One region of the Geobacillus sp. BMUD genome, then DNA from elsewhere that is predicted to be linked to it. Evidence: riboswitches for the same ligand, from Rfam matches in the RefSeq annotation. Region 1 holds a riboswitch; each other region holds the start of a gene.
What was found. A riboswitch is a leader RNA that binds a small molecule or an ion and turns the genes downstream of it on or off. The one in region 1 is predicted to bind cobalamin.

Region 1 (3,455 bases):
GCTGCAAACTATATCGAAGCGTTGGGAGGAAAGGATAATCTCGCACAAATTGACAATTGTGTCACACGCTTGCGCCTAAAAGTGAAAGACATGTCAAAAGTCAACGAAGCAGAATTGAAACGTTTGGGAGCGAAAGGTGTGCTTCGCCTCAACCAAACGGACTTGCAAGTGATTGTTGGCACGGATGTCGAATTTTTAGCCAATGCGATGAGAAAACAGTAAAAAGCGAAATGGTTGGGCCGTTCAATGGTTGGCAAACATGAAACTTTTTTTTGCCCTCCACGTATGACTATAGAGGATGCGGTGCTCTGCCAAAACAACCTGCGTTGCTGCTCGTTGCGGAGCGGCGCGAGCCAATGAAAAATGGAAGGGGTCGGGGCGAGAAATGAGCATGTTTGGAAAAGTCGCGGCCGATGTGCTTGGATTGAGCGACATCGGTTCGGTCATTCAGCCGAAAGACTACGACAAAGTCGACGCCGATGATTACGTGATGCACGAGGATGGAGAAAAAATTTATTTCCTTATTAAATCGAAATCCGATGAGTATTGCTTCACCAACCGCGCGCTCATTCATCTGGACGGCACGAGTGCAACAAGCAAAAAACGGACGCTGCGCCGCTACGATTACTATAAGCATCCGATTTCCGACGTGTCGCTCGAGACGGCCGGAACGGTCGATTTGGACGCGGAAATCAAATTCAAAATCGGGTCGCACGCCTACTCGATTGATGTGCATAAAAAACATATCGAGGAACTGAAAGATTTGTATAAATCGCTGCTTGCGATCGCCGACATTTGCCGCGAAAATGAAATGAAGCTCGACTATGCCGAGCGGAGCCTCGAGCTGGCGACCAAGGTGTTTGCCAACATGCGCAGCGACGGCGCCAATGTGTCGGCTGATTTTCAGGCCGTGAATGAATACGCGTTTCGATGGCTGACGGAAGCGAAAAAGAACTATACGATGAAAGATTTCGGCTTTGTGTTTGAAAAATACATCGAGCAGTGAGGAGATGAAGCTTGCATTCGGGAAAGACGCCGGGCCAGAGGGGGGCGTCTTTCCTGTTTTTCAAAGGAGCGCATCGTTGCCAAACGGTGAAGGGTGCGAGAGTGGAGATAGGCAACGTGGCGGCGTTTTGTGACTTCATGCGGACACGAACGCTGAGCCGCCGCAAGGAGCGGCGCTTGCTTGTTGTCGCCCGGTCGCAAATTGATGGTTGTCAAATGATCGATGTTGCTTTAATATAAAAATGTCCATATCCGAATTATTTAGTCGATTCGCAGCAAGGTGCCGAAAAGGCTTAATAGGGAATCCGGTGGGAATCCGGAGCTGTCCCCGCAACTGTCAATGCGGACGAAATGAAATCGCCACTGTACGGACGGATGGCTTGCGCTGTTTTCCGTACGGGAAGGCTTCAGAGTAGGATGAAGCATGAGCCAGTAGACCTGCCTTGCTTGCCGCAGTTTCCGAATCTTCGGGGGGTGAGACGCGGAAACAGTCGCACAGGGCATTGTTGTGCCCATTGGCGGTCTGTTTCACGCTCATTCCCCGACCGGACGGAATGGGCGTTTTTTATTGTACATACATCACTGAAGGGGGAATGACGGATGAAGCGTTGGGCATGGCCGGCGGTGGTGGCGGTGTTCTTCTTTTTGGCTGCCGTGCTGGTCGGTTGCAGCAGCGGGGCGAACCATAACGCCGAGCCGGTGAAACAAAAGGAGCCGAAAACGGAACAAGCAGCGTTTCCGGTGACGGTGAAAGACGGGCTTGGGGAAGATGTCACCATCAAAGCGGAACCGAAAAAGATCGTCTCGCTCATCCCAAGCAATACGGAAATCGCCTATGCGTTGGGGTTGGGCGATAAGATCGTCGGCGTCAGCGATTTTGACAATTACCCTGAAGACGTCAAAACGAAAACGAAAATCGGCGGGATGGAATTTAATGTCGAGAAAATCATTTCCCTCAAACCGGATCTTGTCTTGGCTCATGCGTCAAGCGCCCATAACTCGCGCGATGGCCTGCAGCAATTGAAAGACGCCGGCATCACCGTGCTTGTCGTCAATGATGCGAAGTCGTTTGCTGATGTATATGCGTCGATTGAACTGATCGGCAAAGCGACGGGGACAGCGGACAAAGCGGAACAAATCATTCACGGCATGAAGGAGAAATTGACGCAAATCAAGGAAAAAGCAAAACAAATTCCAGCCGATAAGCAAGCGAACGTTTGGATTGAAGTGTCGCCGCCGCCGCAGCTGTATACGGCCGGCAAAGGGACGTTCATGGATGAGATGCTTCAAGTGATTTCAGCGAAAAACGTCGCCGGCGGCTTGGAAGGTTGGCCGATGGTGACGGAAGAAAAAGCGGTGGCCTATAAGCCGGATGTCATCATCACGACATACGGCGGGGCGAAGCAAGTGCTTGCGCGTCCCGCTTGGAAAGACGTGCCGGCGGTGAAAAACAAGCGGGTGTATGACGTCAACACCGACTTAGTGAGCCGCCCGGGCCCGCGCCTTGTTGAAGGGGTCGAGGAACTTGCCAAAGCCGTTTATCCGGATGTGTTCAAGTAAAACGCTGATGTACGCTTTGGCCGTTACAACGGCCGTCCTTTCGCTGCTCATAGGGATATCGACAGGATCGCTGTCGATTCCCTTTTCTTCTATTATTGGCATTCTCGCCGCCGAATGGTTCGGGGTGCCGCTTCCGTCTGACATTCCGGCCGATTGGGTGTCCATTGTCACGGCCATTCGCCTGCCGCGCGTCGTGCTCGCTTTTTTGGTTGGCGCTTCGTTGGCGCTTGCCGGGGCGGCGTTTCAGGGACTTTTGAAAAACGCGCTCGCCGACCCGTACACGCTCGGCGTTTCATCCGGCGCCTCGGTCGGGGCGGTGCTTGTCATCTTTCTCGGATGGCAATGGCCGCTCTTTGGCACGTTTACATTGCCAGTTGTCAGCATTTTATTTGGCATGGCGACGCTTGCCGCTGTCTTGGCGTTCACCCGCGCCGTCGAGCGGCGTATGTCGGTGGAGACGATCATTTTAGCCGGCATTATTTTCGGCGCGTTTTTCAGCGCCTTTATTTCGCTCATGATCGCCTTGACCGGAGAAGAATTGCGGCAAATCATCTCCTGGCTGATGGGGAGCGTGGCGATGCGCGGCTGGAAATACAGTGGATTGCTGTTTCCGTTTTTCCTCATCGGCGCCGTGGTGTTGATCGCCAACGGCCGCGAGTTGAACGCCTTTGCTTTTGGCGAAGCGGCGGCGCTTCATGTCGGTGTTGACGTTGCGCGCCGGAAAATCATCATTTTGACAGCGGCCGCGCTGCTCACCGGCGCGGCGGTGTCGGTGTCGGGAACGATCGGCTTTGTCGGGCTTGTCGTTCCGCATATGGTTCGGCTTGTTTGCGGGCCGAACTATCGGGTGCTCTTGCCGCTGTCACTCTTGTACGGCGGGGCGTTTCTTG
Region 2 (3,455 bases), on a different contig from region 1:
GCTGCCGTTCTGCTGTGTTGGCGAGCGATGTGGAAAAATTCGAAAAAACGGAAGCCGGCGGCGTTGGCTCGGCCTCCTTCGCGACCGTGGCAACAACCGAGGGGCGAACCGCGGTGGCCCAGGTGGTGAAAGCACGATCCTCCTGACTGCCCCCGGCGAGGACAGCCTCCTTGGACGACGCTGATGCCCTCGGCGCCTCCGTGCTTCCTTCGTCCTCATCTTTCAGCGGTCTCGTCTGGTCAAGCGCCCACGGCTCCGCTTCTTTGCGCAGCCGCTCATGCGGCTTGAGCGGCTGGACGGCCGCGGTTAGTTGATACTTGCGCTGGTAGCCGCGCGGCGTGATCATGAGCCCATCGTGAACGAATGTCGTCGAATTGCCGATAATGACCGTCGTCAACATGCCGATTTCATGGTCAAGCATATGCGCCAAGTCGGTGAGGACGATCTGCTGCCGCTCACGGTACGCGCTTTTCACTAGTCCGACTGGTGTCGTCGGCGCCCGGTGGCGGAGCAGGATGCGCTGCGCTTCCACAATCTGCCTAGTGCGCCGCCCGCTTTTCGGGTTGTAAAGCGCGATGACAAAATCGGCCGCCGCCGCGGCTTCGAGCCGCTTTTCAATCAGCTCCCACGGCGTCAAATGGTCGCTCAAGCTGATCGTGCATGCATCGTGCATAATCGGCGCCCCAAGCAAAGCGGCGCACGAGTGAATGGCGGAAATGCCCGGGATGACTTCCACTTGAATCGGATCGTCTTTCGTCCAGCCTTTTTCAATCAGCACTTCGTAGACAAGTCCCGCCATGCCGTACAGCCCGGCGTCACCGCTGGAAATGACGGCGACCGTTTTGCCGCGCTCCGCCCATTTCACCGCCGCTTGGGCGCGGCTCACCTCTTCGGTCATGCCGGTGCTGATGATTTCCTTGCCAACAATCAAGTCGCGCACCAGTTCGATGTACGTTTTATAGCCGATGATGACGTCGCTTTCTTCAATCGCTTCGCGGGCCCGCTTCGTCATATGGTCAACACTGCCTGGGCCGAAGCCGACAATGAGCAGTTTGCCGCTCACTTTACAGCCCCCCTCTCCATATCTCGATTATCATCGACATCCCTAACCATATGCTGTAAATCCCTGTGACCGCACCAAGGACATAAAACAGCCGTTCCCGTTGTTTTGCTTTCCAAAATCCCCATGATAATCCAGCCGCTGTGGCCATCGTCGCCATGAGCAGGCCGGCGACAAACAGCCCAAGCTGAAGGGCAGCGGCGCTCACATGCACTTTTCCGGCTGCGCGGGTGATAATGGCTAGCTGGGTCGGGCTTTCGACGCCAATGCCATGAATGATGCCGATGATCAAGGCGCCAGCCCAACCAACATGCGAAAAAGGACGGCAACTGCCCCTTTCTCTCCCTCCCCGCAACCATCGAGTAACCGTATAGCCGAACTCATAAAGGAGCTGAAACCGGCTTTTCACCTCACCCCGCCGAAAAAGAGAAAAAAGCATCATCCCGCCAAGCAGCACAAGCGTACCACCAACTAAGAGCTCAATGGCGGCGGCTGACGACTCGGGAAGCCGAGCACCAACTACGAGTGCCGCCATCCCCATGACAAACACGATCGCTCCGTGTCCAATAGCGTACATGATTCCGAGTGCCAACTGCTGTCTTCGCCGCGACTCGCTTCCGACCATATCCGCAATGGCCGCAACATGGTCGCTGTCCATCCCATGACGCATGCCGAGAAATATCGCTAACATTGCATAACTCGCCCATTCCATCATTACATCCTCCTCTTTTGAATGCCAATAACCGACTCCGTCCCGTCAAGACGGGCCAACCCGTCTTCACAATATTCATACGTCGCCCATGTACGAAGCAGCTCGCCGCTTTGCAAATGGCGATGGATGACCTCTTTTGCCTTCTCCGGCGTCATCTGCCGGTACCAGATGCCGTCCGGGTAGACGATCATCACGCACGCGTCCTGGCAGCGGCCGTTGCAGCGCGTTCGTGTCGTATGAACGAGGTCATCCAGCCCGAGGCGGGTGATCTCTTCACGGACCGCCAATGTGACGTCATCCCCGCCATGACGGAGGCACGTCCCCCCGTTGCAAATGAACACATGGTGCTTCATCCCTGTTAAGTCCCACGTCGCCATCGAATCCCCCCTTTTGGCTAGAATGATAGAATTCAGATGCAGACAGACGGGCAGGTTTCAGGCAAAAGAAAAAGCACCTCTACAGCAGAGGTGCAGAAAAATGTATACAAAAGTCATAAACGACCCAAACAGGCCTTATGCAGCCATCATTCTCCCGCACGTCTGCCTATAGTCCCGTAGGCATCCGTCCGATCCAAACAAGGCAGGTCTCCTGACTTAGGATCATCGCTTGGCGGCGTCTTCCCGAAGCATCCTTCAGTGACTTGCTGCCGCAAAGCTCCCCATCACAGTGGCGGGCACCGTGCCGGATTTTCACCGGGCTTCCCTTTTCACCCAAGCCCCTAAGCAGGCTTAGGCACCTTGTTTGTTCTTCGCCATATCTACACTGTCATGGAACAAGCATCCGTTTTCATCGTAGTACAACCTAGGGGCGTCCGTCAACCATTTTTGACTGACAAATCTTCGCGCGCGACGACAACGCCGTCCGCATCGGCGTACACGTATGCGCCCGGCTCCCAGCGCACGCCGCCAAACTCGAGCACAACGTCGCGGGCGCCTTTTCCTTCTTTTTTGCTTTTCACGGGACATGTGCCGATCGCCATTACTCCAATCGGCATGGCGCCAATTTCCGCTGAATCGCGGATGCAGCCGTGGATGATGACGCCAGCAAGCCCCCTCTCGCAAGCGATTTGCGCCAGCCGGTCGCCTAATAGCGCGGCGCGGCGCGACCCTTTTCCGTCAATGACAAGCACCGTCCCCGCTGGAACGGTCTCGAGCGCTTCCCGGACAAGAACGTTGTCCTCAAACACGTCGACCGTCGCAATCGGCCCGGAAAACATCTGTTTTCCGCCATATGATTGGAACGGCAACTCGCATACTTGCAACTCGTCTAAAAATTGATCGCATAAATCGGCTGTTTTCATTGTCGCTCTCCCCTTTCCCTTTTTGCATTCGCCGCCATTCGCCAAAGTCCTGCCGACTACGCCTTTTTTTGCGGCGCTGTTTATATTCGAAAATCGGATGTGGAGTCTTGCTAGACAACCGGACGTTGAAAGTATTTGCTCGTTCCCGCTGTCCGGCGAACGAAAAAACGGCCCCGCACGACATGGCGGAAGCCGTTTCTGCCTGCCGGCTACGTGGCGAATGCCGCCCCGTCCGGCCATTCAGCTGGGCTAGCTGGATTCGAACCAGCGCATCACGGAGTCAAAGTCCGTTGCCTTACCGCTTGGCTATAGCCCAACGTTGATTGCCATTTATAGTATGGAGCACCAATCGGCTCTTTATGCGCAAAAAACGAATATCATTT
Region 3 (3,455 bases), on a different contig from region 1:
TTGGTTTTTGCACACTTAACTCGGTTAAGTGGATGCCCTCTTGACGCAAGGCGACAAGCAGGTCCGTCACATGGTCTGGATCGGCCATCGGCGCCGTGATGTTCCCGGTTTCTAAGGATACTGTCGGCCGAACATGGAGAACGCGCTCAATGATGCGCTTGGCCGTTTCGATCTCTCCAGGATGTTGCAGCTTGACTTGCAATGACGATTGACCGATGGACGCCTTGAGTTCATCGGGTGTCCCTTCAGCGACGACTCGGCCGTGATCAATTACGGCGATGCGGTCTGCCAATTCGTCCGCTTCTTGTAAATATTGGGTTGTCAGCAGCACCGTTGTCCCCATATTCACCAAGCGCCGGATCGTTTCCCACATTTGATTGCGCGTGCGCGGGTCGAGTCCGGTGGTCGGTTCGTCAAGAAAAATGAGCGGCGGCTGGGCAATGAGGCTGGCGGCGAGATCCAGACGCCGGCGCATACCGCCAGAGAAATGTTTCAATGGGCGCTTGGCTGCTTCTGTCAAGCCAAATTCCTCCAATAATTCGCTTGTTTTTCGCCTTGCTTCTGTTCGGCTCAGCCCCAGAAGCCTAGAAAAGATCATTAGATTCTCTGTTGCGCTGAGCGTTTCGTCAACAGAGGCGTATTGACCGGTGACACCAATCAATTGCCGGACGATTTGCGGTTGTTTGACGACGTCGTACCCAAAAATTTGGGCGGAACCGGCGTCCGGGCGCAATAACGTCGCTAACATTCGGATTGTCGTTGTCTTGCCGGCACCATTGGGGCCCAGCACACCATAGATGGTGCCCGCGCGCACACGCAAATTGAGACCGTCCACGGCCCGGTGGTCGCCAAAGGTTTTCACCAATTCGTGTGTTTCCACTGCCCACTCTTGATGGGCGGGTGAGATTTGGGGTTTGTATCCCATTTTGTGTCCCCCTCCTTCGTATGATTCTCGTACATGGTGAATCGTAGCATGCTTTTATGAACGGAATGTGAACAACGGCATGATTTTTTGAGGAAGAGAAAATTTGATTCACCCACTCTTGCAATTCTCCCGGTTTTGGTATATGCTTGTTCCATCAGGATGATCATCTACTATATATTGTTTTGTTCTCTTTTTTAAACAACTATATATCGTTTCGCCAAGCAATGGTGTCCATCAGGACTTAATAGGGAATCCGGTGTGAATCCGGAACTGCCCCCGCAACTGTATGTGCGGACGAAATGGGATGGCCACTGGCGGCAAGAGCCATTCAGCGCGCCGCTGGGAAGGACCCAAAGTAGGACGATGCACGAGTCAGGAGACCTGCCTTGCTTGGAACGTTTCATGTTCTTCGGGGTGTGAGAAGATGAAACGATAGGGGAAAAGAAAAAGGGAGTTCGTCTGCCTTTTTCCGTCTGTCGTTTCATCCGCTCGCCTGCCCGAGCGGATTTTTTTATGGAGGAGAGGGGAAACGAATGACAGTGTCCACGAAGTCTATTGTTGTCGATGATCAAGGAAAAGAGAAATCATTTTCGCGCGAGGAGTTTGCTAGGTTGGTGGAGCAGGCGGCGGCAGACTTTGTCCGTTTGTCGCTCGAGGAATATGAAGAACGTGTATGGCAGCTTCTCAGCCGAAAAGAGATGGTCACCTTCGAGCAGCTGTATCAAACCGCCATTTTGGAAGGGCTGTCGTATATTAGTGAGGAGGAGCCGGAATGGACGTTTGTGTGCGCCCGGCTGTATTTGCAGCAACTGTACCGCGAGGCAGCACGGCATCGCGGGTACGAGGAGCGCAAGCGGTATGGCGATTTCTACTCGCTCCTTGTTGCGCTGACGGAACAAGGAGTATATCATCCGCTGCTGCTTGAACGTTATACGAAAGAAGAAATTGAGTCCATCGGTGCGCTTCTTGATCCGGAGAAGGACAACTTGTTTACGTACATAGGATTGCGCACGCTTGCGGATCGGTATTTGGCCCGCGATTATGAGCGGCGGCTGTATGAATTGCCGCAGGAGCGATTTTTGGTCATCGCCATGACGCTCATGGCGAATGAACCGCAGCAGCGGCGGCTTGAGTTGGTGAAGGAAGCGTATTGGGCGTTAAGCAACCTATACATGACCGTGGCGACGCCGACGCTTGCCAACGCCGGGAAGTCATACGGCCAGCTGTCGAGCTGCTTTGTCGACACGGTCGATGACAGTTTGCAAGGGATTTACGACAGCAACACCGACATCGCCAATTTATCGAAATCGGGCGGCGGCATTGGTGTCTATTTAGGGAAAATCCGGTCGCGCGGCAGCGACATCAAAGGATTCAAAGGGGTCTCCTCCGGCGTCATCCCGTGGATGAAGCAGCTGAACAACACAGCGGTGAGCGTCGATCAGCTGGGGCAGCGAAAGGGAGCCATTTCCGTCTATTTGGATGTGTGGCATAAAGATATTTTTGCGTTTCTCGATGCGCGGCTCAACAACGGCGACGAACGACTGCGGACGCATGACTTGTTCACCGGCGTTTGCATCCCTGATTTGTTCATGGAACAGGTCGAACAGCGCGGCGATTGGTATTTGTTTGATCCGCATGAAGTGCGGAAGGTGATGGGATTTAGCTTGGAAGACTTTTATGATGAGGAAAAAGGGAGCGGCAGCTTTCGGGAGAAATATTGGCAATGCGTCAACGAACCAAGGCTGTCGAAAGAAAAAGTGCCGGCGATCGAAGTGATGAAAAGCATTATGCGCAGCCAGCTCGAGTCGGGGACGCCGTTTATGTTTTACCGCGATGAAGTGAACCGGCAAAATCCGAATCGCCATCTCGGGATGATTTACTGCAGCAATCTTTGCACGGAAATCGCGCAAAACCAAAGCCCGACGGTGATGAAGCGGCAATATGTGAAAGACGGGATGATTGTGATCGAAAAAATCCCGGGCGATTTTGTCGTCTGCAATTTATCGTCGATCAACTTGGCACGTGCGGTGACCGATGGGGTGTTGAAGCGGCTCATCCCGATTCAAATGCGGATGCTTGATAATGTCATTGATTTAAATAACATTCCGGTGCTGCAGGCCGGCTTGACGAACGAAAAATACCGCGCTGTCGGGCTTGGCACCTTTGGCTGGCATCATTTGCTGGCGTTAAAAGGCATTCGCTGGGAGTCGGAGGAAGCGGTCCGCTACGCCGATGAACTGTATGAAACGATCGCGTATTTGGCGATTCAAGCGAGCATGGAGCTCGCCAAAGAAAAAGGGAGCTACCCGGCGTTTGCCGGATCGGATTGGCAGACGGGCGCTTATTTCGAACGGCGCGGCTACCAAAGCCACGGCGAGCTCGATTGGGACCGACTCAAGAGCAATGTGGCCCGCTACGGGGTGCGCAACGGCTATATCATGGCCATTGCTCCAAACGCCTCGACGTCGATCATCGCCGGCAGCACGGCGAGCATTGATCCCATTTTCCTAAAAGTGTATGCCGAGGAAAA

Region 2: another riboswitch for cobalamin. It lies ahead of ETC05_RS12560 ((2Fe-2S) ferredoxin domain-containing protein); the one in region 1 lies ahead of ETC05_RS09185 (ABC transporter substrate-binding protein).
Region 3: another riboswitch for cobalamin. It lies ahead of ETC05_RS00170 (ribonucleoside-diphosphate reductase subunit alpha); the one in region 1 lies ahead of ETC05_RS09185 (ABC transporter substrate-binding protein).

The regions. Positions count from the first base shown of each region.
Region 1 is NZ_SDLA01000006.1:122,457-125,911, reverse strand. It holds gene nagE (N-acetylglucosamine-specific PTS transporter subunit IIBC) at 1-222, shown strand, start outside; gene ETC05_RS09190 (PH domain-containing protein) at 392-1,006, shown strand; cobalamin riboswitch at 1,267-1,465, shown strand; gene ETC05_RS09185 (ABC transporter substrate-binding protein) at 1,606-2,565, shown strand; gene ETC05_RS09180 (FecCD family ABC transporter permease) at 2,552-3,455, shown strand, end outside.
Region 2 is NZ_SDLA01000011.1:61,750-65,204, forward strand. It holds gene cobJ (precorrin-3B C(17)-methyltransferase) at 1-1,063, opposite strand, end outside; gene ETC05_RS12555 (HoxN/HupN/NixA family nickel/cobalt transporter) at 1,065-1,772, opposite strand; gene ETC05_RS12560 ((2Fe-2S) ferredoxin domain-containing protein) at 1,775-2,149, opposite strand; cobalamin riboswitch at 2,334-2,527, opposite strand; gene rraA (ribonuclease E activity regulator RraA) at 2,587-3,072, opposite strand; tRNA gene ETC05_RS12570 (tRNA-Gln) at 3,317-3,388, opposite strand.
Region 3 is NZ_SDLA01000001.1:37,179-40,633, forward strand. It holds gene ETC05_RS00165 (ATP-binding cassette domain-containing protein) at 1-925, opposite strand, end outside; cobalamin riboswitch at 1,133-1,328, shown strand; gene ETC05_RS00170 (ribonucleoside-diphosphate reductase subunit alpha) at 1,459-3,455, shown strand, end outside.